3 regions of the Mesorhizobium sp. M0045 genome follow, and region 1 is predicted to be linked to each of the others. Evidence: predicted binding sites of a transcription regulator. Region 1 holds the regulator's gene; each other region holds the start of a gene.
What was found. Region 1 encodes HrcA, which represses chaperone genes, less so after heat shock. Its sites were predicted from a motif close to GTTAGCACTCNCNNNNNGNGAGTGCTAAC; they were not measured.
Positions count from the first base shown of each region.

Region 1 (7,337 bases):
GATGTCGGCCAGCGAGAGTTGGTCGCCGGCCAGCCAGTCGCGGCCGTCGAGGGCGGCATCGAGAATGGCGAAGCTGCGATCCATTTCCGAGAAGGCCGCCTGTTTGAGGGCGTCCACGCCAGCGGCGTCGGCCGTGTAGCGATGCGCGTAGAAGAACCGCAGGTTGGCTGGATAAATGACGGAGGACATGAAAAACATCCAGCGCAGGAAATCCGCACGGTCAGGCGAACTTGCCGCGGGCGCCAGTCCTGCTTCCGGGTGGCGCTCGGCCAGCAGGATGCAGATCGCCGCGGATTCGGTCATCGAGCGTCCGTCCGGCAAGATCAGCACCGGCACCTGGTTCAAGGGGCTGATATCAAGAAAGGCCTGATCGAGGCGGCCCTTCGGAACGTCGACCTGGTGGAAAGGCACGCCTGCCAAAGCGAGCGCCGCCTCGACGACAAAGCCGCCGGTATTGGCACGCGTATAGAGCTTATACATGAAGTCCTCCACCTGCCGGGCAGCGACGATTTGGTGGTTTTTTCAGCGGTCCACGCCGAAGCGTCGATACAGAATGTTTGATGCCGGAGGGGCAGCGCGAAGGATCGCTACAACCGGTCAAACACTCTCGTGTCCAGACTCTAAGTCCCCAATCCCTCGAACAGGATAGTCGAGAGATAGCGCTCGGCGAAGGAGGGGATGACGACGACGAGAGTCTTGCCCTTGTTCTCGGGCCGCGAGCCGACGACGATCGCCGCTTGCAGGGCGGCACCCGACGAAATGCCGACCGGCACACCTTCGAGCCGAGCGACGAGCCGTGCATTGGCAACCGAATCCTCGTTCGAAACTTTGACGATCTCGTCGTAGATCGTCGTATCGAGGATTTTTGGCGCGAAGCCGGCGCCAATGCCCTGGATCTTGTGCGGGCCTGGCTGGCCGCCCGACAGCACCGGCGAGGCTTCCGGTTCGACGGCGACGACATGCACCGAGGGCTTGCGCTTCTTCAGCACCTGGCCGACGCCGGTGATGGTGCCGCCGGTCCCGATGCCGGCAACGAAGATATCGACTTCGCCATGGGTGTCGTTCCAGATTTCCTCGGCCGTGGTGCGGCGATGGATTTCCGGATTGGCGGGGTTTTCGAATTGCTGCGGAATGACGGCGTCGGGCAGTGTTGCCGCCAGCTCGTCCGCCTTGGCGATGGCGCCCTTCATTCCTTTCGGCCCTTCGGTCAGCACCAGCTCGGCACCGAGCAGCGCCAGCATCTTGCGGCGTTCGACGGACATGGTTTCCGGCATGGTCAGGATCAGCTTGTAACCCTTGGCGGCGGCGGCAAAGGCGAGCGCGATGCCGGTATTGCCCGAGGTCGGCTCGATCAGCGTGGTCTTGCCGGGTGTAATCCTGCCCGAAGCCTCCAATGCCTCGATCATCGAGACGCCGATGCGGTCCTTGACCGAGGCGATCGGGTTGAAGAATTCGAGCTTGGCCAGCAGATTGGCGACGACACCCTTCTCCCTGGCGAATTTATCCAACCGCACCAGCGGCGTGTCGCCGATCGTCTCGGTGATCGAATTGTAGATGCGGCCGCGGCCGGGCACGTGTGTGTGGGTGGCGGGCTTGTTCATTGATTTTCCTCCCAGAGGTCAAGCGGCAAGAGCCGGGCGGGCATAGGATAGTGCCATCCACCGCGCAAGATAGGCTCGTTCGAAAAATATCCGAGTGACGTTCGTGCTGAATACCGGCACCTTGCAAGGCGTGACAATCGTTGGGCGGATTGGCGAAGAGACCTACTGGCGGGCGGCAATTGCCGCCGCCGCACCGACCATGAAGCCGGCGGCGGTGCGGTTGAGTGCCCTCAGCGCCCGCGGCGACTTCAGGAACCAGCGCGCCTTGGCCGCCAGCGCCAGATAGGGCACCAGCACCACGAGTAGAACGACGATAGTGAGCGCGACCAGGATGCCGTAATCGGCCAGCGTGATCGTCTTCAGATCGACGATGGTCGGGGTGATGGCGAGATAGAAGATCATCGTCTTCGGATTGCCGAGTGTGACGGCGAGACCGGCTACAAAGCTGGATGCCAAGCCGCCTTTGCCGTTCTTCGCCTCTACCGTTTCGGGCGTGATGCCGCTCGTCCAGAAACGCCAGCCAAGAAAAGCGAGGTAGGCGACGCCCAGCCATTTGATGGCCAGGAAGACCATGCCGAACGTCTGTGCGACGAAAGCCAGGCCGAGCACCACGGCAGTTAAATAGGTCAGGTCGCCGAGCATCAGCCCGAACGACATGGCCAGCGACGAGCGGAAGCCGGAACCCAGCGCACGCGCAACAAGCGCGGTGACGCCTGGGCCGGGGATGGCTGCGGCGATGCCGAGGGCGGCGCTATAGGCGAGGAACCCGGTGAGCGTCATGGTTCGCGCTTGTCGCACAATGTTGAAGTTGGGTGAATTCCCTCGGGCCGAATTCGATTGCGCCAGCGCAGCAGGCGACGCCGCCGTTCAGGAGCGGCCGTCTTCGTAGGTAACGCGCCAGATGGTGCCGTTACCGTCCTCGGTGACGATCAGGGAGCCGTCCTTGGCCATGGCGACACCGACCGGGCGGCCCCAGACGGCGTCGTTCGAGATGACGAAGCCGGTCATGAAGTCCTCATACTCGCCGGTCGGCTTGCCATCCCTGAATTTGAGCCTCACCACCTTGTAGCCGGTCCTGGCGCCACGGTTCCACGAACCATGCATGGTGACGAAAGCATCACCCCGGTAATCCGCCGGAAAGTTCTCGCCGTCGTAGAAGGCTATGTTCATCGGCGCCGAATGCGCCTGCATCAACACGTCGGGGACAGTGGCCTTGCCGGCGAGGTCTGGCCGCTCGCCCTGATGGCGCGGATCCTCGTGATTGCCGATGTAGTACCAAGGCCAACCATAGAACGCACCGTCCTTGACTTCAGTTGCAAACTCGAACGGCACATTGTCGCCGAGCTCGTCACGCTCGTTGACGACGCACCACAACGCGCCGCTGGCGGGCTGCACCGTCATGCCCGTACAGTTGCGCAGGCCGGTGGCGACAGTTCGGGGATTTTTCCCGTCCGGGTCAAAGGCGAGCACATCGGCACGGCCTTCCTCGGGGCCCCAGGCCGCCCCGAGCGGCTTTGATTTCGCCCAGGCGTCGAGGCCGCCATCCGGCTGCTTGTCCATGTCCTCGGCGACATTCGAGTCCGAGCCAACCGATAAAAAAAGCGTCTTGCCGTCAAGCGAGAAGGCGATGTCACGGGTCGAGTGACCGCCCGACGGGATTTTGGCGACAATGGCTTCTGGTTTACCGGACGCCTTCAGGTCACCGTCGCGATAGGGGAAGCGGACGATGCTGTCGCTGTTTGCGACATAGACCCATTGCGGCTTGCCGCCTGGCGGATAGAAGGCGATGCCGTATGGATAGTTGAGGCCTTGGGCGAAAATCGCTTTCTCGATGGGTTTGGCGCGGCCCTCGGCCAGACGGTAGACGCGTATTTGGTCGGCATGGCCGTTTGCGATGAACAGGTCGCCGTTCGGAGCGACGCGAACGACGCGCGGATTATAGAGTCCGGAGGCGATCATTTCGGCCGAAAAGCCCGGCGGCAATTCTGGCTCGGCGCTTTCGGGCCGTTCCGCCACGCCGCCGCCGTTCGAAGCGGATTGAGCGGGGTCGGCTGCCGGCATGTCTTGCGGCCCGATCAGGCGGCGGACGCCAGGCCTGTCGGCGTGCCAATCGCCAAAAGCGGCTTCGCCTTTGAGCACCTTTTGATCCGCCTGCTGGGCGGCTGCCGGTGTCGCGACAAGGAGGGCAGCGGCAACGGCCGCAAAGCCGCCAGATCGGATCATTAACGTCCTCCGAGGTTTGCCTCGAAGAGGGCAAACGGGATCAGGCATTGGTCGTTCCAAGCGGTGGTCCAGCACACGAGGATTTGAAGCCGAACCCCGTTCAGTTGCCAGAGGCGTAGAAGTCGTCGTCGAGGCGCTTTTCCAGCGCGACCAGATCGGCCGGCAGCGGCAGGCCCATGGCCCGCATCTCTTGCAGCTTCTCACGCAACTGCTCTTGCACCTCGTGCTGATCCTCAGGCTGATTGACCATTTCCTCGAGCAGCAGGCTGATCTGGGCCTTGAACGATTCCAGCGCCATTCTTTTTCTCCTTGCGGCAGGCCGCGGCGGCTCCTAGCGCAGCATGCGCGAAATCAGCTGGGCGGTATAGTCCACCATCGGTACTATGCGCGCATAATTCAGCCGCGTCGGCCCGATGACGCCGAGCGCACCGACGACGCGCGCGTCCTTGTCGCGATAGGGTGCCACCACCAGCGAGGAGCCCGACAGCGAAAACAGCTTGTTTTCCGAACCGATGAATATGCGCACCCCCGGGCCTTCCTCGGCGAGGTCGAGGAGCTGGATCAGCCCATCCTGCGTCTCCAGATCCTCGAACAGATGCCGCAGCAATTCTATGTCGGCCTGGGCGGTGACGTTTTCCAGGAGATTGGCGCGGCCGCGCACGATAAGCCGCCCAGGCACCCCGCTTTCGGCGCCTGCCCAGACCGCCAGGCCCTTCTCGACCAGATCCTGCGACAGCGTGTCGAGGGCTGCCCTGGTCTCTTCCTTGATGCGGGCGATTTCGACCCGGGCCTCGGCCAGGGTGCGGCCGCGGATATGGGCGTTGAGGAAGTTGGAGGCTTCGTGCAATTGCGAGACGGTGATGCCGGCGGGCAGATCGATGACGCGATTTTCGACGTCGCCGTTCTGCGAGACCAGCACGGCCAGCGCCTTGGTCGGCTCGAGCTGGATGAATTCGATGTGCTTCAGCGCCGCCTCATTTTTGGCGGCGAGCACGAGGCCGGCGCCGCGCGACATGCCGGACAGCATCTGGCTGGCCTCGGTCAGCATATGCTCCAGCGTCGCGCCCGAGCCGGAGGCGCGCACCTGCGCCTCGATGGTGCGGCGCTCCTCGTCGGAGAGGTCGCCGAGTTCCATGAATGCATCGACGAAGAAGCGCAAGCCGGCCTGGGTCGGCAGCCGGCCAGCCGAGATGTGCGGCGCGTAGATCAGGCCGAGGTGCTCGAGGTCGCTCATCACGTTGCGGATGGTGGCCGGCGACAGCGATGACGGCAGGATGCGCGACAGGCTGCGCGAACCGACCGGCTCGCCATCCCTCAAATAGGAATCGACGATGCGCCGGAAGATGTCGCGCGAACGCATATCGAGCGATTGAAGCGCGGGCGGTTGAAGTGCCGGCGACGAGAGCACTGGCGACTGCGAACCGGGATCGACTACCTTGGTCATTCGAGCCAAAAACCTCCGGTCCGAAGATATAGACTTCCGCGGCGTCGGCGCAACCGGTCCATTTTCCTTTGCGCCTCACGCCCCGTGCGGCTACAAGCCGGCCAAGATTCCCCGGCCAAGATTCCGAAGAAAGAAAGAAGCCTGAATGCGCCCTTCCAAACGCCAATTCGACGAAATGCGCCCCATCTCCTTCGAGCGCGGCGTCTCCAAGCATGCGGAAGGCTCGTGCCTGGTGAAGTTCGGCGACACGCATGTGCTGTGTACGGCCAGCCTGGAGGAAAAGGTGCCGGGCTGGATGCGCAACTCCGGCAAGGGCTGGGTGACGGCGGAATACGGCATGCTGCCGCGTTCGACCGGCGAGCGCATGCGCCGCGAGGCTTCGGCCGGCAAACAAGGCGGCCGCACGCTGGAGATCCAGCGGCTGATCGGCCGCTCCCTGCGCGCCGTGGTCGATCTGCAGGCGCTCGGTGAGCAGCAGATCACCGTCGACTGCGACGTGATCCAGGCCGACGGCGGCACGCGCACCGCTTCGATCACCGGCGGCTGGGTGGCGCTCTACGACTGCCTGCGCTGGATGGAAGCTCGCCAGATGGCGAGCCTGGGCAAGGTGCTTAAGGATCACGTCGCGGCGATCTCCTGCGGCATCCATGATGGCCAGCCGGTCATCGATCTCGACTATATCGAGGATTCCTCGGCCGGCACCGACGCCAATTTCGTCATGACCGGCAAGGGCGGCATCGTCGAGATCCAGGGCACAGCCGAGGGCGAGCCGTTCTCGGAAGAGCAGTTCGCGGCGCTGATGGGGCTCGCCAAGAAAGGCATTCAGCGCCTGGTCAGCTTGCAGCAGATGGCCGTGGCTTAGCTGCGGTCAATATTGGACAGATTGGCGATCCTGTGACTCCTTCCGCAATCCTGGAATCAGCACTCTACGTGACGGACCTTGCTGCCGCGGAACGGTTCTATTCGGGCGTCCTCGGGCTCGATCTGCTCGGTAAGGTCGACGGCAGGCATCTCTTCTTCCGCTGCGGCGACGGCGTGCTGCTTATCTTCAATGCCGAGGCGACCAAAGTGCCGCCGCGGGCCGGCGCCAAGCTGCCCGTGCCGCCGCATGGCACGGTCGGCGAGGGCCATCTTTGCTTCGCCGCAAGCGCGGATGAAATCCCACGCTGGAAAGCGCATCTTGAGGCGAAGAAAATCGCCATCGAAAGTGAGTTCGAATGGCCTCAGGGCGGTCGCTCGATCTATATTCGCGACCCCTCGGGCAATTCGATCGAATTCGCCGAGCCAAGAATTTGGGGCATCTGATGCATTCGCCAACTGTTCACTCGCTTGACGGGCATAAGATCGTCGTCGCAAGCCACAATGCCGGCAAATTGCGCGAATTCACCGATCTGATGGCGCCATTCGGCATAGAAGCGAAGTCCGCAAAGGAATACGGCTTGCCGGAGCCGGACGAGACTGGCACCACTTTCGAGCAGAACGCCTTCATAAAGGCCTTGGCCGCCGCCAAGGCAACTGGATTGCCGGCACTGTCGGACGATTCCGGCCTGTGTGTCGATGCGCTCGACGGCGCACCCGGCGTCTACACCGCCAACTGGGCCGAGACGCCGGACGGCTCCCGCGACTTCGGCATGGCCATGCAGCGCACGGAAGTGGCCTTGCAAGAAGTTGGCGCGATCACGCCTGCCCAGCGCAAGGGCCGCTTTGTCGCGGTCATCTGCCTTGCCTTCCCCGATGGCCAGGCGGAATATTTTCGCGGTGAGGTCGAGGGCACGCTGGTATGGCCGCCGCGCGGCGAGCTCGGCTTCGGCTACGATCCGGTGTTCTTGCCCGATGGGTTCGAAAAGACCTTCGGCGAGATGAGCGCGGAGGAAAAGCATGGCTGGAAGCCCGGCCAGCCAACCGCATTGTCGCACCGTGCCCGTGCTTTCCAGAAATTCGCGCAAGCCCGATTGGCCGGCGCATGACCATGCTGCTCGACCGCAGCCCCGGTTTCGGCGTCTACGTCCACTGGCCATTCTGCGCGGCCAAATGCCCCTATTGCGACTTCAACAGCCATGTCCGCCACC
Region 1 covers NZ_JAMYUY010000005.1:49,751-57,087, forward strand. The annotation lists gene NKJ72_RS09665 (glutathione S-transferase family protein) at 1-480, opposite strand, end outside; gene cysK (cysteine synthase A) at 621-1,601, opposite strand; gene NKJ72_RS09675 (LysE family translocator) at 1,764-2,381, opposite strand; gene NKJ72_RS09680 (PQQ-dependent sugar dehydrogenase) at 2,469-3,824, opposite strand; gene NKJ72_RS09685 (hypothetical protein) at 3,925-4,122, opposite strand; gene hrcA (heat-inducible transcriptional repressor HrcA) at 4,156-5,268, opposite strand; gene rph (ribonuclease PH) at 5,414-6,130, shown strand; gene NKJ72_RS09700 (VOC family protein) at 6,163-6,573, shown strand; gene rdgB (RdgB/HAM1 family non-canonical purine NTP pyrophosphatase) at 6,573-7,235, shown strand; gene hemW (radical SAM family heme chaperone HemW) at 7,232-7,337, shown strand, end outside.

Region 2 (7,337 bases), on a different contig from region 1:
CGTCCTGCTGCGAGCCATCAGGACTTGCCGTTGCCGCCGTTGATGGCGATACGCTTGGCCTTGGCCTGAGCGCGATCCTTCTGCGGCAGCGTCACGCTGAGCACGCCGTTCCGGAACGCGGCGTTCACCTTGTCTTCGTCGACTTCGTAGCCGAGCGGGATACGCCGCTCGAAACGGCCATAAAAGCGTTCGGAGAACTGCCTGTCCTTGTCCTCGGTCTCTTCACGCTTCTCGCCGCGCAGCGTCAGCACGCCGTCATCGAGCAGCACCTCGACGTCCTTCTCGTCCATGCCGGGGATCTCGGCGGTGACGCGGATTTCCTTTTCACCATCGGAGATTTCGACACTCGGCCAGCCGGCGCGGGCAGCGGCGAAGCCACCGAGCGACGGCAGCCTCGTGTCGAAGCCGCGGAACGCCTCGTCGAACAGGCGGTTCATTTCGCGATGCAACGTCAGGAAGGGATCGCGATCGCCGCTGCGGAACAGGCTGGGGGCCTGATTATTCTCCCGGCCCCAGGGAATGAGATCACGAATAGCCATTGCATAGTCTCCTTTCTCGACTGGTTCGTTCAGGCAGCCTGCTTGTTTGCTTCGACCTGCGCGGCCTTCGGCCCGGTCTTCGGCGAGGCGACATCGGTCGCGATGGCGATGCGCCGAGGCTTCATCTCCTCGGGCACCTCACGTACCAGATCGATGCTGAGCAGGCCGTTGTCGAGCGAGGCGCCTGCGACCTTAACGTGATCGGCAAGCTCGAAACGGCGGGTAAAGGGCCGTGTGGCGAGGCCATGATGCAGATACTCCGCGTTGTCCGGCTCCTTATGCTGGCCGGAGACAATCAGGAGGTTGGGTTCATGAATGATTTCGAGGTCGTCCTCGGAAAAGCCAGCGACGGCGATAGTGACGCGGTAGTTGTTCTCGCTGCTGCGCGCGATGTCATAGGGCGGCCAGGCGTCGAAAGCCTGCGGCGCATTTTCCAGCAGGTTGAAGACGCGGTCGAAGCCGATGCTCGACCGATAGAGCGGGGAAAAGTCGAATGCGGTTCTCATAGCTACATCCTCCATCGAGCAACATAGATACGAGGAGCGCCAAAGAGCTGGCGCTCCCTGGTTTCGCCGGCCCCATTTCGGCGACCGGTGCCATCGATTTGGTTATTGTCCGCCGCAAGTCAAGACCCCGATGGCTCTCGCGTTGCCGGTTTTCGGGCCGGTTTTTGGTCGGTTCGGCGAGGCTGCCAATCTACTTGTGAGAGATGTCCGGCAGGAGATTGCCTGTTTGGCTTCAATCGCCAACGCCGAGTTCCCCGGCCGGTTATTGTCTGCCGCAGGTCAAGACCCAGATTCTTGTGTTGCCGGGCCCATTCCCGGCACTCGCAGATGGAGCTGACCATGACACGCGACGAGATCATTTCCGTGCTGGGCCCGGTCGACGACGCCGTTATCGCCGACATTGCGGCGACGGACGGGACGGTCCAGGAATTGCGTGAGGCCCTGGCCTGGATCGCCGCCGACGAGGCGCTGGTGAACGAAGGCCGACCGCTGCCGACGGCAAGAGTAGCGACGCTGATCGAACTGCTGCAAGGGCCGGACGAGGAGGAATAACCGCTGTTGCCGCGATGCTCTTGAACCGCGCAAAGGGACGAACCATGTCCTTCAGCGGCGCCGGCTGGTCGCCGGTGCCGCCAGCATGACGTTGCTTGCTCAAACAAGAAGACGATCAGAAAACAAGGAGGAAGTGATGGACGACGTCCGCTTCGCCGAGCCGATCACGTTGAAATTCCAATCCAGCGAGCGCAAGGTCGCCAGTAGTTGGGAAGCCATCGAATGCATGCGTCAGCAGTGGCCGGACCGTGCACTCGGCCGGATTTGGCGCGCCGCCTATCGGGCCTGCCGCGACGCGCTCGACGGCTGGCGCAGCGCGCGTGATGCGCGCAAGGCCTTCGTCAGGGCGGCGCGCAACGCGGGATTGCTCGCCTGCGAGCCTGTCGACCACGCCCGGCTAGCCCGGACCCCTCCGATATTGTGAGATCCAAAACAAGTGGGGGGAGATGCAACTGCCCTTTCCCCCCTCGAGAGACTTTGTCCGCTGTCTAGCGGCAGATCGGCTTGCTCCTCAATGGACGGTGATAATGCCGTTTACGGCCCGCCATTCGGAGGGCTGGATCAGGTGGTGATGGGCGACGCGCACCGAATGCAGCGGGCCTTCGATTTCGCGCTCCCAGAAATCGAGGAAATGCTTCAGCGTCGGGAAATCGGGGGCAATATCGTATTCCTGCCAGATATAGAGTTGCAGCAGGCTCCGATGATCGGGCAGGCGGTAGTGGATCTCCGCCGTGGTAAGACCAAACCCTTGCATCTGGAGCTGAAAGTCCCTGCTGGGCATGCGATCGTCCTTTCCGTTGAAATCTCGGTCCGTTGAAATCTCGGTCTGCAAAACGCCTCGCCTTCCACATAGGTTCCCACCGCCACGAGCGGCTCCGAACGGGCGGCATTTTGAAATATCGCGCCAAAATTTGAGCCGCACTTTAGCTGAGAGCGGCTAATGTGCGAACGATTACAGTGCATTGGCACTCTCATGCGTCGAGTGCTAAAATTTTTGAGTGACCCTCTTGAAAGCAGAAAAAAGCGCGACTAGTTCGTATGCGCGCGATGCCTGATGAAGGGGTCGCGCACCCCGTGCCGGGCCGATATTGCCGGTTCGGTCAGGAGGATCTTCGAAAATCTGTTTGTCCCGAGAGGAGAACGACATGACGTTCCGTCCATTGCACGACCGTATCCTGGTCCGCCGTATCGAGGTCGACGAGAAGACCGCCGGCGGCATCATCATCCCCGACACCGCCAAGGAGAAGCCGCAGGAGGGCGAGGTCATTGCCGCCGGTCCAGGCGCGCGCGACGACAGCGGCCAATTGCAGCCGCTCGACGTCAAGGTCGGCGACCGCATCCTGTTCGGCAAATGGTCCGGCACCGAGATCAAGCTCAATGGCGAGGATCTGCTCATCATGAAAGAGAGCGACGTGCTGGGCGTTATCGAGGGCGCCGGCGAGATGAAGAAGGCTGCCTGAGTGAGCCTGAGCAAGCATTCCAGTCAACGAAGCTGCCTATCGAAGGAGTGATCCAATGGCTGCCAAAGATGTGAAATTTCATACCGAAGCCCGCGAGAAGATGCTGCGCGGCGTCAACATCCTCGCCGACGCGGTGAGGGTGACGCTCGGTCCCAAGGGCCGCAACGTCGTCCTCGACAAGTCGTTCGGCGCCCCGCGCATCACCAAGGACGGCGTCACCGTAGCGAAGGAGATCGAGCTCGAGGACAAGTTCGAGAACATGGGCGCACAGATGGTCCGCGAGGTGGCTTCGAAGACCAGTGACGTCGCCGGCGACGGCACCACGACCGCGACCGTTCTGGCGCAGTCGATCGTCCAGGAAGGCGCTAAGGCGGTTGCCGCCGGCATGAACCCGATGGACCTGAAGCGCGGTATCGACAAGGCGGTCGAAGCCGTCGTCGCCGAACTCAAGGCCAATGCCCGCAAGGTGACCAGGAACGACGAAATCGCCCAGGTCGGCACCATCTCGGCCAATGGCGACGCCGAGATCGGCCGCTTCCTCGCCGAAGCGATGGAAAAGGTCGGCAATGAGGGCGTCATTACCGTCGAGGAAGCCAAGACCGCCGAGACGGAGCTCGAAGTCGTCGAAGGCATGCAGTTCGACCGCGGCTATCTCAGCCCCTATTTCATCACCAATCAGGACAAGATGCGCGTCGAGCTCGACGAGCCCTATGTGCTGATCCACGAGAAGAAGCTGTCCAACCTGCAGGCGCTGCTTCCGGTGCTGGAGGCGGTGGTGCAGTCGTCCAAGCCGCTGCTGATCATCGCCGAGGACGTCGAGGGCGAGGCGCTGGCGACGCTGGTCGTCAACAAGCTGCGCGGCGGCCTGAAGGTCGCGGCCGTCAAGGCACCGGGCTTCGGCGATCGCCGCAAGGCCATGCTGGAGGATATTGCCATCCTGACCGGCGGCACGGCAATCAGCGAGGATCTCGGCATCAAGCTCGAGAACGTCACGCTCAACATGCTCGGCCGCGCCAAGAAGGTGGTGGTCGAGAAGGAAAACACCACGATCGTCGACGGTGCCGGCTCGAAGAGCGAAATCCAGGGCCGGGTCTCCCAGATCAAGGCGCAGATCGAGGAGACCACCTCCGACTATGATCGCGAGAAGCTGCAGGAGCGGCTGGCCAAGCTCGCCGGTGGCGTCGCCGTCATCCGCGTCGGCGGCTCGACCGAGGTAGAGGTCAAGGAGCGCAAGGATCGGGTCGACGACGCCATGCATGCCACCCGTGCCGCGGTCGAGGAGGGCATCCTGCCCGGCGGTGGCGTGGCGCTGCTGCGGGCGGCAAAGGCGCTCGACAATATTCAGGTCGACAATCCCGACCAGAAGACCGGTGTCGAAATCGTGCGTCGCGCGATCGAAGCTCCGGTGCGCCAGATTGCCGAGAATGCCGGCGCCGAAGGCTCGATCATCGTCGGCAAGCTGCGCGAAAAGCAGGAGTTCTCGTTCGGCTGGAACGCGCAGACCGGCGACTATGGCGATCTCTTCGGCCAGGGCGTCATCGATCCGGCCAAGGTGGTGCGCACCGCTCTGCAGGATGCCGCTTCCGTCGCCGGCCTGCTGGTGACGACCGAGGCGATGGTGGCCGAGAAGCCGAAGAAGGAAGCTGGCGCGCCGGCAATGCCCGGCGGTGGCGGCATGGACTTCTAAAGCCAGGCTTCCAAAGCGCGACTTCGAAACGGCAGATGGACCGTGTCCGCCAAAAGCGGGCACGGTCTTGCCGGTCCGGGACTAATGCTGAGCAGGTGTTGCCATGGATATGATGGACAGTTTTGGAAAGATCGCGGCGCCGACCCGCCCGAAAAACGATTTCAACTATGAAGCCGACTGCAGGGCGGCGCTGGCGCCTTTGGTCGACGGCTTGCTGGATATGGCCGAGTCGGCCGGCTGGGACCGCCGCAAGGCGGCCTACACGCTGATGTTTCTATCGGCTCAACGCGTGGGGGCCGGCACGGAGGAGCGCAAATGATCGCGGCGCGGATGCGCGAATGCCTGCGCCTGCTGCGGTGGTCGGAAAACGATTTCGCCGAAGAGGCGGGATACCCGCTCGCCAAGGCAAAGGCGTGGCTCTACGGGCGCGAACATCCGCCGCTGGGCGTGGCGGCCTGGCTCGAAGCGCTGGTCAAGGTGCATCGGCTGCTGCCGCGGCCGGGCATGCCCCCGATTGCGTCCAACTCGCAGATCGGTGGCATCGTTCCGCAGGCGGCCCTCGAGGATCGAAGCGCCCGCGCGGTTGAGTTCCGAAAGGAGCCGATTGAGCCAGGAAAGGAGAGTGTCATGGATCGTGCTTCGTTCGACAAGCCGGTTACTATCCTCACCGGCCTCGGTACACCGACGAAGATAGAAAGCGCGGCTGAGGCCTATGCACTTTTGGCTGAATGGCCGGCAACGAGCCGGACGGCCGCGCATGACATCGCCGCAAAAGCGTGCCGTGCAGCACTGGAAGGAGAGATCGACGCCGAAACGGCGCGCGCCACCTTCGTTGCCTTCGCCCGCCGCAACGACCTGCTTGCGCCGCAGACGAACGGGATGGTTGCCGGCGAGAGCGTTGCTGGCGCCACGGTTGCCGACTGGGCAACGCGCCCACAGCGCGTCAACGCCCCGGCCTGAGCGAGTGCCAATCTCCCTCCTTGAGGGGGAGATCTCGCCGAAGGCGACAGAGGGGTCGGTACGTCCTGGCGCGCGCCATATTGGACGAAAGAGAAAGTTGGCGCCTCACGCGCGGCGCCCCCCCTCTGTCTTGCGGACATCTCCCCCTCGAGGGGGGAGATTACGCGCTCAGCCGCTTTCGCTTGCTAAGCCATCGGCAGCAGCCGGCGCATGATCAGCGAGGCGTGGCCGCCCACGCCGTGTGCAGCCGGCCGGCGCTCGACTACCTCGAAGCCGTGCTTACGATAGAAGGCGATTGCGCGGTCGTTGCCCTCGATCACTTCCAGGGCGATGCTGGGAATACCCGCATGCGCGGCAAGAACGGCATGCAGCAGGTCGGCGGCAAGGCCGGTGCCGTACTCGCTTTTGTCTATATGGAGCCGCTCGAGCATGACCTCGCCCTTGTCGCCCATCGCTGCCATTGCATAACCGGCGAGCGAGCCGTCAGCCCGCTCGGCGACGAAGGACATCTTGTTGTCGTCCCCGAGCTCGGACGCCAGCCGCTCCGGCGCGTGCCTCTCATCCGACAGCCGTGCCGTGGTCGCGGCACCCAGGATCGGCGAATAGGTCTGTCGCCAGGACCCTCCAAGCAGCCGCGACACCGCCGGAACATCCTGTTCGGTCATGGTTCTTATTTGAGGCATCGCCACCTCCCGGGCAGTTTATGGCACCGCAACGTTCGCCCGGCCATCACCGTCTTACCCGCGATTTCAGCCAGCGGTCGAAGGCCACGGCGAGAATGAGGATCAGGCCGATGACGATGCTTTGCGTGTAGGACGAGACGTTGTTGAACTGCAGCCCGTTCTGCAAGACACCGATCAGCCCTGCACCGACCACCGTGCCGCCGACGCTGCCGATGCCGCCGAACAGCGAGGTGCCGCCGATAACGACCGCCGAGATCACCGTCAGCTCGTAGCCGATGCCGGCGACGGCTTCGGAGGAGTTGAGCCGCGCCGACAAAACGAAGGCGGCAAGGCCGGCGAAGAAGCCGACGATGATGTAGACCGAGATCAGGATGCGGTCGACACGCAGGCCGGAGAGGCGCGCGGCCTCGGCATTGCCGCCGACTGCGTAGACCGCGCGGCCGTAGCGCGTGTAGCGCAGCACGATGTGGCAAAGGATGGCGGCAATCGCGAAGATGATCGCCGGCACCGGTACCGGGCCGATCAGGCCGGTACCGAACCAGCGCATCGAGGCGTCGAAGCCGGAGATCGGGCCGCCATTGGAGATTGTCAAGGTCAGGCCGCGAAACACGGTTAGGCCGCCGAGCGTGACGACGAAAGGCGGCACTTTCAGCCTGGTGATGGCAAAGCCCTGGACGCCGCCGGCCACGGCGCCGACGACGACGGCGGCGAGAAGGGCGGCGAACCAGCCATAGCCCTGCGTACCCGTTGTCGACAGCGACAGCGTGTTGGCGGTGCCGCCTTTGGCGACCACCGCCGCGACCATGCCGCAGAAGGCGAGCAGCGAGCCGACCGACAGGTCGATGCCGGCGGTGAGGATGACGAAGGTCATGCCGAGCGCGATCAGGCCGGTGATCGAGATCTGGCGCATGATGTTGAACAGGTTGATCGGGTCGATGAAGCTCGGCTTC
Region 2 covers NZ_JAMYUY010000001.1:325,289-332,625, reverse strand. The annotation lists gene NKJ72_RS01665 (Hsp20/alpha crystallin family protein) at 18-539, opposite strand; gene NKJ72_RS01660 (Hsp20 family protein) at 569-1,045, opposite strand; gene NKJ72_RS01655 (hypothetical protein) at 1,385-1,597, shown strand; gene NKJ72_RS01650 (DUF982 domain-containing protein) at 1,734-2,021, shown strand; gene NKJ72_RS01645 (usg protein) at 2,109-2,378, opposite strand; gene NKJ72_RS01640 (co-chaperone GroES) at 2,743-3,057, shown strand; gene groL (chaperonin GroEL) at 3,113-4,744, shown strand; gene NKJ72_RS01630 (hypothetical protein) at 4,848-5,063, shown strand; gene NKJ72_RS30940 (DUF982 domain-containing protein) at 5,060-5,704, shown strand; gene NKJ72_RS01620 (GNAT family N-acetyltransferase) at 5,890-6,387, opposite strand; gene NKJ72_RS01615 (ABC transporter permease) at 6,434-7,337, opposite strand, start outside.
Region 2: NKJ72_RS01640 (co-chaperone GroES) is a predicted target of HrcA. The motif match lies at 2,559-2,587, and genes of this name have one in related genera.

Region 3 (7,337 bases), on a different contig from region 1:
GGCATGGGGCGCGTCTGGATCGCGGTCGAAAGCCTTTACAGCATGGATGGCGACCGCGCGCCGATGGAGAGCCTCGTCGCGCTTGCCGATCGGCACGAGACGTTCCTCGTCGTCGACGAGGCGCATGCCACCGGTGTCTGGGGACCGGATGGCCGCGGCCTTGCCGCCGCTTTCGAGGGCCGGGACAACATCATAGCGCTCCATACATGCGGCAAGGCGCTCGGCGCTTCCGGCGCGCTGGTCACAGCGCCGCGAACGCTGTGCGACTATCTCGTCAACCGATGCCGGCCATTCATCTACGCTACTGCGCCATCGCCGCTGATGGCGGTCGCGGCGCGCGAAGCGCTCGCAATGCTCGCCGACGAGCCCATGCGCCGTATTCAGCTGCATGAGCGGGTCGCTTTCGCGAGCCGCCAGTTGGTCGAGCGCTGCGGCGTAAAGCCCAGCGGCTCGCAGATCCAGCCAGTTGTCATCGGCGACGTCAGCCGCGCAATGGCGGTGGCGGCGGCACTGCAGGCCCGCGGCTTCGACATACGCGGCATTCGTCCGCCGACCGTGCCCGAGGGCACGTCGCGGCTGCGCATCTCACTGACGCTCAATATCGGCGAAGCCGACATTTCCGCCATGGTCGAGGCGCTGGTCGAGGTGTTGGCCCAAACATCACCGGAGGCGATATGACCCAACGCATCGTCATCACCGGAACGGATACCGGAGTTGGCAAGACCGTGTTTGCGGCTGGGCTCGCCGGTTTGCTGGACGGCTTTTACTGGAAACCGGTGCAATCGGGCCTCGACGGCGAGACCGACAGCGAGGTTGTCGCGCGGCTTGCCGGCTTGCCCTCAGAGCGCGTGCTGCCGGAAGCCTACCGCTTGCGGAGCCCGCTGTCGCCGCATCGTTCGGCCGAGATCGACGGCGTGGCGATCAAGGCTGCCGATCTTGCTTTTCCCGTCCTACCGACGCCGCTCGTCATCGAAGGCTCCGGCGGCCTAATGGTGCCGCTCAACCGGCGCACAAGGTTAATCGACATCTTCGCTGAATGGCGGCTGCCCGTTATTCTGTGCGCCCGCACCACACTCGGCACCATCAACCACACCTTGCTATCGGTCGAGGCGCTCCGCGCCCGCTCCATCCCGTTGGCGGGCATCGCTTTCATCGGCGAGGAGATGGCCGATACGCAACGGACCATCGTGGAATTCAGCGGTGCGCCGCAGCTCGGCAGGCTGCCGCACCTCGATGTGCTGACGGGCAAAACACTGAGGGACGCAATGGTTGCCGGCTTCGCCTTCGCCTCGATTACTGGAGGTGACTGATGTCGCAGTCTCATGTGTGGCATCCCTTCACCCAGCACGCGCTCGAGCCTGCGATCCCAGAAATCGTCCTGACTGAGGGCGCCTATCTCCACAGGGCCGACGGCGCCCGCATCCTGGACGCCATCTCCTCCTGGTGGGTCGTCACACATGGCCACCGCCATCCCCGCATCATGAAGGCAATCGAGACAACCGCGTCGAGCCTCGACCAGATTATCTTTGCGGGCTTCACGCACGAGCCGGCAGAGCGCTTGGCCAAGGCGCTTGTCGGCCTCGCTCCCGCTGGACTCGACTGGGTGTTCTATTCCGACAGTGGCTCGACCTCAGTCGAAGTCGCGCTGAAGATGGCGCTCGGTTATTTCCGCAACATCGGCGCGCCGCGCTCGCGCATCGTCGTCATGGAGCACAGCTATCATGGTGACACGATTGGAACGATGAGCGTCGGTGCGCGTGGCGTGTTCAACGCCGCCTACGAACCCTTGCTGTTCGAGGTCGACATCATCCCCTTTCCGGCCGCGGGGCACGAGCAGGAGACGCTGGATCGTTTCGAGGCTGTGACCCGCGATCGACGAGCCGCAGCCTTGATCGTCGAGCCGCTGGTGCTGGGCGCCGGCGGCATGCTGATGTATCCAGCATCGGTTCTGGCCGAATTGAAGAAGATCACTGAGGCCTCCGGCTCGCTGCTGATCGCCGACGAGGTGATGACCGGCTGGGGACGCACCGGAACCATGTTCGCCTGCGAGCAGGCATCGATTTCTCCAGATATCCTGTGCACCTCCAAAGGCTTGACCGGCGGCACCATCCCGCTGGCCGTAACGCTTGTCACCGATGCCATCTTCCGGGCGCACTATTCCGAGGACCGGAAGAAGACGTTTTTCCATTCGAGCTCCTACACCGCCAATCCGATTGCCTGTGCGGCAGCACTCGCCAATGTCGAGATCTGGCGCGACGAGCCAGTGGCCGGGCGGATCACGGCCTTGAGCGTGATGCAGGCCGTCGGGCTTAGACGCTTTCGGGACAATCCATATTTTGCCGACTGTCGAGCCACGGGAACGATCGCGGCGCTCGACCTGCGAACCGGTTCCGCAGGTTATCTCGCCGAGATTGGTCCGAAGCTGCGCGCTTTCTTCCTCGAGCGCGGACTGCTTGTGCGCCCGCTCGGCAATGTCCTCTACCTTCTGCCACCCTATTGCATCGCAGGCGACGAGCTCGAACGACTCTATGACGCCATCGAGGAGGCCGGGGAACGCTTCGGGTCCAGGCCATGAGCAAGTCGTCGCGCATTCTCGGACTTGGCCATCACGTGCCTGGGCGCAAGGTGGCCAATGCCGAGATCGAGAGCAATCTCGGCCTCGAGCCGGGCTGGATCGAAAGGCGTACCGGAATCCGTTCGCGCTTCTGGGCAACGGACCAAGACACGCTGTCTGGCTTGGCCACGCAAGCCGGCGACATGGCTTTGGCGAACGCCGGTATTGCGCGCCACGACATCGGTCTGCTGTTGCTTGCCACCTCGACGCCCGACCATCTTCTGCCGCCAAGCGCGCCGCTGGTCGCACACAAGCTTGGCCTTGGCCGCGCAGGCGCGGTCGATCTGACCGGCGCCTGCGCCGGCTTCATCTATGCGCTCATGTTTGCGGACGGGTTCACCCGCCTGCATGGCAAACCAGCGCTGGTCATCGCCGCCAACATCCTCAGCCGCCGCATCAATCCAGCCGAGCGCGCGAGCTCAGTCTTGTTCGCCGATGCCGCCGGCGCCCTGGTGATCGGTCAGTGCGATGATGCTGATCGGGGCATTCTCGGTGCCTCGGTGGCTTCGGACGGCTCGCGCTACGGGCTGATCCAGATTCCCGCAGGAGGAAGCAACACGCCGTTCCATGGCGACCTCGACCTCGGGCAGACCCGGATGACGATGACCGACGGGCCCGAAGTGTTCGCAAAGGCCGTCGAGATGATGACCGATTGCTCGACAACCGCGCTAGCCACTGCGGGAGTGCGGCCACACAATGTCGGCCGGTTTGTGCCGCATCAGGCCAATACTCGGATTTTCGGCGCGGTCGGAAGAAACCTTGGCATTGCGGACCAAGCAATTGTCAAGACGATTGCCGAATACGGCAACTCTTCGGCCGCGACGGTCCCGCTGTCGCTCTCGCTCGCCAACCAGATGAAGCCATTCCAGCCAGGAGAGAAAATCCTTCTGGCGGCGGCGGGTGCGGGTCTCAGCGGCGGCGCTCTCGTGGTTGGAATCTAGCCGGCCGGCTCACGCGCGCAGGATTGGTCATGAATGGCAATAGGAGCAACAGAACCAATGCCAAAATGGCCTTCTGAAGCTCGACATGACCAAGCTGACGCAGCACGACCCGTGCGAGCCTCTGGATGAGTTCAAATGCAACACCCGTCGTACCATCTGAATAAAGCTCAATTACAAAGGGTGAGCCGCCCCATATATGTCGGATACCCGACATTGTTCACTAAAAGGCTCGATGCTTACACGCTCTTTGCTGGCTGCTCTTTGCTGTCTTCTCTTTTCTCTTTGCTCTTTGCTCTTCCGTCTTGACTAGCAGGAGCCTGCGGCCTATCTCACTGCCGCGTTAGCACTCGCTTCGGCTGAGTGCTAGGCATGCTCCGGCAACGGAGCACCGTTCAACATCCGCACCAGGGAAATCCAAAAATGGCAAAGTCGAAGTTCCGCCCGCTTCATGACCGCGTGGTCGTTCGTCGGGTCGAATCCGAATCCAAGACCGCGGGCGGGATCATCATCCCCGATACGGCTAAGGAAAAGCCGCAGGAAGGCGAGATCATCGCCGTCGGTTCCGGCGCCCGCGACGAGGCCGGCAAGCTCGTCCCGCTGGACGTCAAGGCCGGCGACCGCATCCTGTTCGGCAAGTGGTCGGGCACCGAAGTCAAGCTCAATGGCGAAGACCTTCTGATCATGAAGGAATCCGACATTATGGGCATCATCGGCTGATTATCGGCCTCACCGTCAACTGAATTTCGGGCTTGATCGCAAGCCCCTGCCAGGAGCTAAAAAATGGCTGCCAAAGACGTAAAATTCTCCCGCGACGCCCGCGAGCGCATGCTTCACGGCATCAACATCCTCGCCGACGCGGTGAAGGTGACCCTCGGTCCCAAGGGCCGCAACGTCGTCATCGACAAGTCGTTCGGCGCACCGCGCATCACCAAGGACGGCGTCACCGTCGCCAAGGAAATCGAACTTTCCGACAAGTTCGAAAACATGGGCGCGCAGATGATCCGCGAAGTTGCTTCGAAGACCAACGACATCGCCGGTGATGGCACCACGACCGCGACCGTTCTGGCGCAGTCGATCGTCCAGGAAGGTAACAAGGCGGTTGCCGCCGGCATGAACCCGATGGACCTGAAGCGCGGCATCGACCTGGCCGTGACCGAAGTCGTCGCGGCTCTCGGCAACGCTGCCAAGAAGATCAAGACCTCCGAGGAAGTTGCCCAGGTCGGCACGATCGCCGGCAATGGCGATGCTTCGGTCGGCTCGATGATCGCTGAAGCGATGCAGAAGGTCGGCAATGAGGGCGTCATTACCGTCGAGGAGGCCAAGACCGCCGAGACCGAGCTGGAAGTCGTCGAAGGCATGCAGTTCGACCGCGGCTATCTCTCGCCCTACTTCGTCACCAACGCCGACAAGATGGTTGCCGAGCTCGAGGACGTCTACATCCTCCTGCACGAGAAGAAGCTGTCCAACCTCCAGGCGATGCTGCCGGTTCTCGAAGCCGTCGTGCAGACCTCCAAGCCGCTGCTCATCATCTCGGAAGACGTCGAAGGCGAGGCTCTGGCCACGCTGGTCGTCAACAAGCTGCGCGGTGGCCTGAAGATCGCCGCCGTCAAGGCGCCGGGCTTCGGTGATCGCCGCAAGGCCATGCTGGAAGACATCGCCATCCTCACCGGTGGCCAGGTCATTTCGGAAGACCTCGGCATCAAGCTCGAGAATGTCGGCCTCAACATGCTTGGCCGCGCCAAGAAGGTGTCGATCTCCAAGGAGAACACCACCATTGTCGACGGCGCCGGCAAGAAGGACGAGATCCAGGGCCGCGTTGCCCAGATCAAGCAGCAGATCGAAGAGACCACGTCGGACTACGACAAGGAGAAGCTGCAGGAACGTCTGGCGAAGCTCGCGGGCGGCGTCGCGGTGATCCGCGTCGGCGGCGCGACGGAAGTCGAAGTCAAGGAAAAGAAGGACCGCGTCGACGACGCCCTCAACGCGACCCGCGCGGCCGTGGAAGAAGGCATCGTTGCAGGCGGCGGCGTCGCACTGCTGCGCGCTTCGGCCAACATCAAGGTCACCGGCGTCAATGCCGACCAGGCTGCCGGCATCAACATCGTTCGTCGTGCACTGCAGGCTCCGGCCCGTCAGATCGCTTCGAACGCAGGTGCGGAAGCTTCGATCGTTGCCGGCAAGATCCTCGACAACAAGGGCGCGACCTACGGCTACAACGCCCAGACCGGCGAATATGGCGACATGATCGCCATGGGTATCCTCGATCCGGTCAAGGTCGTGCGCACTGCCCTCCAGGACGCGGCCTCGGTCGCCGGCCTGCTCGTCACCACCGAAGCCATGATCGCGGAGGCTCCGAAGAAGGAGTCAGCTGGCGGCGGCATGCCTGGCGGCATGGGCGGCGGCGGTATGGGCGGCATGGGCGGTATGGATTTTTAATCCAGCCCCTATCAACTTACAGCGGACAGGGCGGCAGCAATGCCGCCCTTTCCTTGTGTGCCGAACATGATCGAAACCTTGGAGTGCGTCCCGAGGATCTCGTTCGAGCCTCACCGCATGGTCGAGAATTAGGATCTTGTCCGATCGAGCAATTCGCGGGCTCAACCTGGTCAAACCGGCGCCCCCTACGAACTGCCCGATCCTTGAGGATTCCGCTGCGCGACAATCACGATGCTTCATTCAGTTGGTAGCTATAGGCGGTGAATCATGAGGGGCATTGAGGAGCGTGGCAAGGCGCCCATCTCGGCATTTAACTCCATCGAGCGTGATATCAGGGACAATTCTCTCATCGGAACCGGCGGCTGGCGTTGAAGGACCCGGTGAATCATCCTGTTCTATAGTGGAGCAGACGCGCTCTGAGCCTCAAGATCAAGCGTTTCCTCCTCTGAGTATCCTTGATCTGCCGCTGGACATTCTCGTTGATATTGCTGAGCGGCTCAGCCCGATGGATCTGCTGAGGATTTCGCACACAAATCAAGAGCTGCGTGTCGCCGCGATGATAATCGCAACGCCTCAAGAAAGGCGGATTCAGGTTCAGGCCATCTGTGGCAGCCCTTGCAACCGGGCTCCAGCAGCGTCTCGTCGTCGTGGCCGAGGGGCCTCGTGACCCCGACGACTGCGCTTCGGCCTTGTGGGGCCTCGGAGCGGGCGTGGCAGCGCTTGCACCCGAGCTCCAGCGGCGTCTCATCCTCCTCGCCGAAGGGCTTGAGCCCAGGTCTCAGACCATTGCCCTGGAGGGCCTCGGAGCAGGCGTGGGTGGCGGACATAGCAGCCTGTCCCATACCTATGAATACGTTTGGCTGAAGCAGACCGATGGCTGCGCGTCGAAGCCGAAGCCGTCGAGTTCGCGGACAAACGGGAACTGCGCGATCTTGCTCGACATGAGCGTGTCGAGCTGGTCGCGGATCGCCGTCAACTTCAGCCGATCCAGGATTGCGATCAGCAGGTCATGATCTAGGGTCGTCATCACCAGCTCCCTCCGGCCACCGCTTCGTACTCGGCGAGTGGCCGCAGCAAGGTGGCCGGGGGTGATCTTGATCCGCTCGGCGCGCACCGGCCCTTCGAAGCCGGCAACGCCGACAAAAGGCTCTGTCGCAAACCTGGAAATGGGGTTGTGAACGGCCATTTCGGCCTGTCCGTCAGGCAGCGAGGAGATCGAAACAGCGATCGACAGACTTGTAGGCATACCTCGCCTGTCGCTTGCCCATCATGTGGATCATCTCGATGCCGGAGAGGATAACCACGTCGTTCGCATGCGACTTGAAGCCGAGCATGGATCGAATGCG
Region 3 covers NZ_JAMYUY010000026.1:61,459-68,795, forward strand. The annotation lists gene NKJ72_RS27695 (8-amino-7-oxononanoate synthase) at 1-678, shown strand, start outside; gene bioD (dethiobiotin synthase) at 675-1,310, shown strand; gene NKJ72_RS27705 (adenosylmethionine--8-amino-7-oxononanoate transaminase) at 1,310-2,575, shown strand; gene bioZ (3-oxopimeloyl-[acyl-carrier-protein] synthase BioZ) at 2,572-3,555, shown strand; gene groES (co-chaperone GroES) at 3,976-4,272, shown strand; gene groL (chaperonin GroEL) at 4,336-5,991, shown strand; partial or broken gene NKJ72_RS27730 (ATP-binding protein) at 6,860-7,018, opposite strand; partial or broken gene NKJ72_RS27735 (IS6 family transposase) at 7,191-7,337, opposite strand, start outside.
Region 3: groES (co-chaperone GroES) is a predicted target of HrcA. The motif match lies at 3,895-3,923, and genes of this name have one in related genera.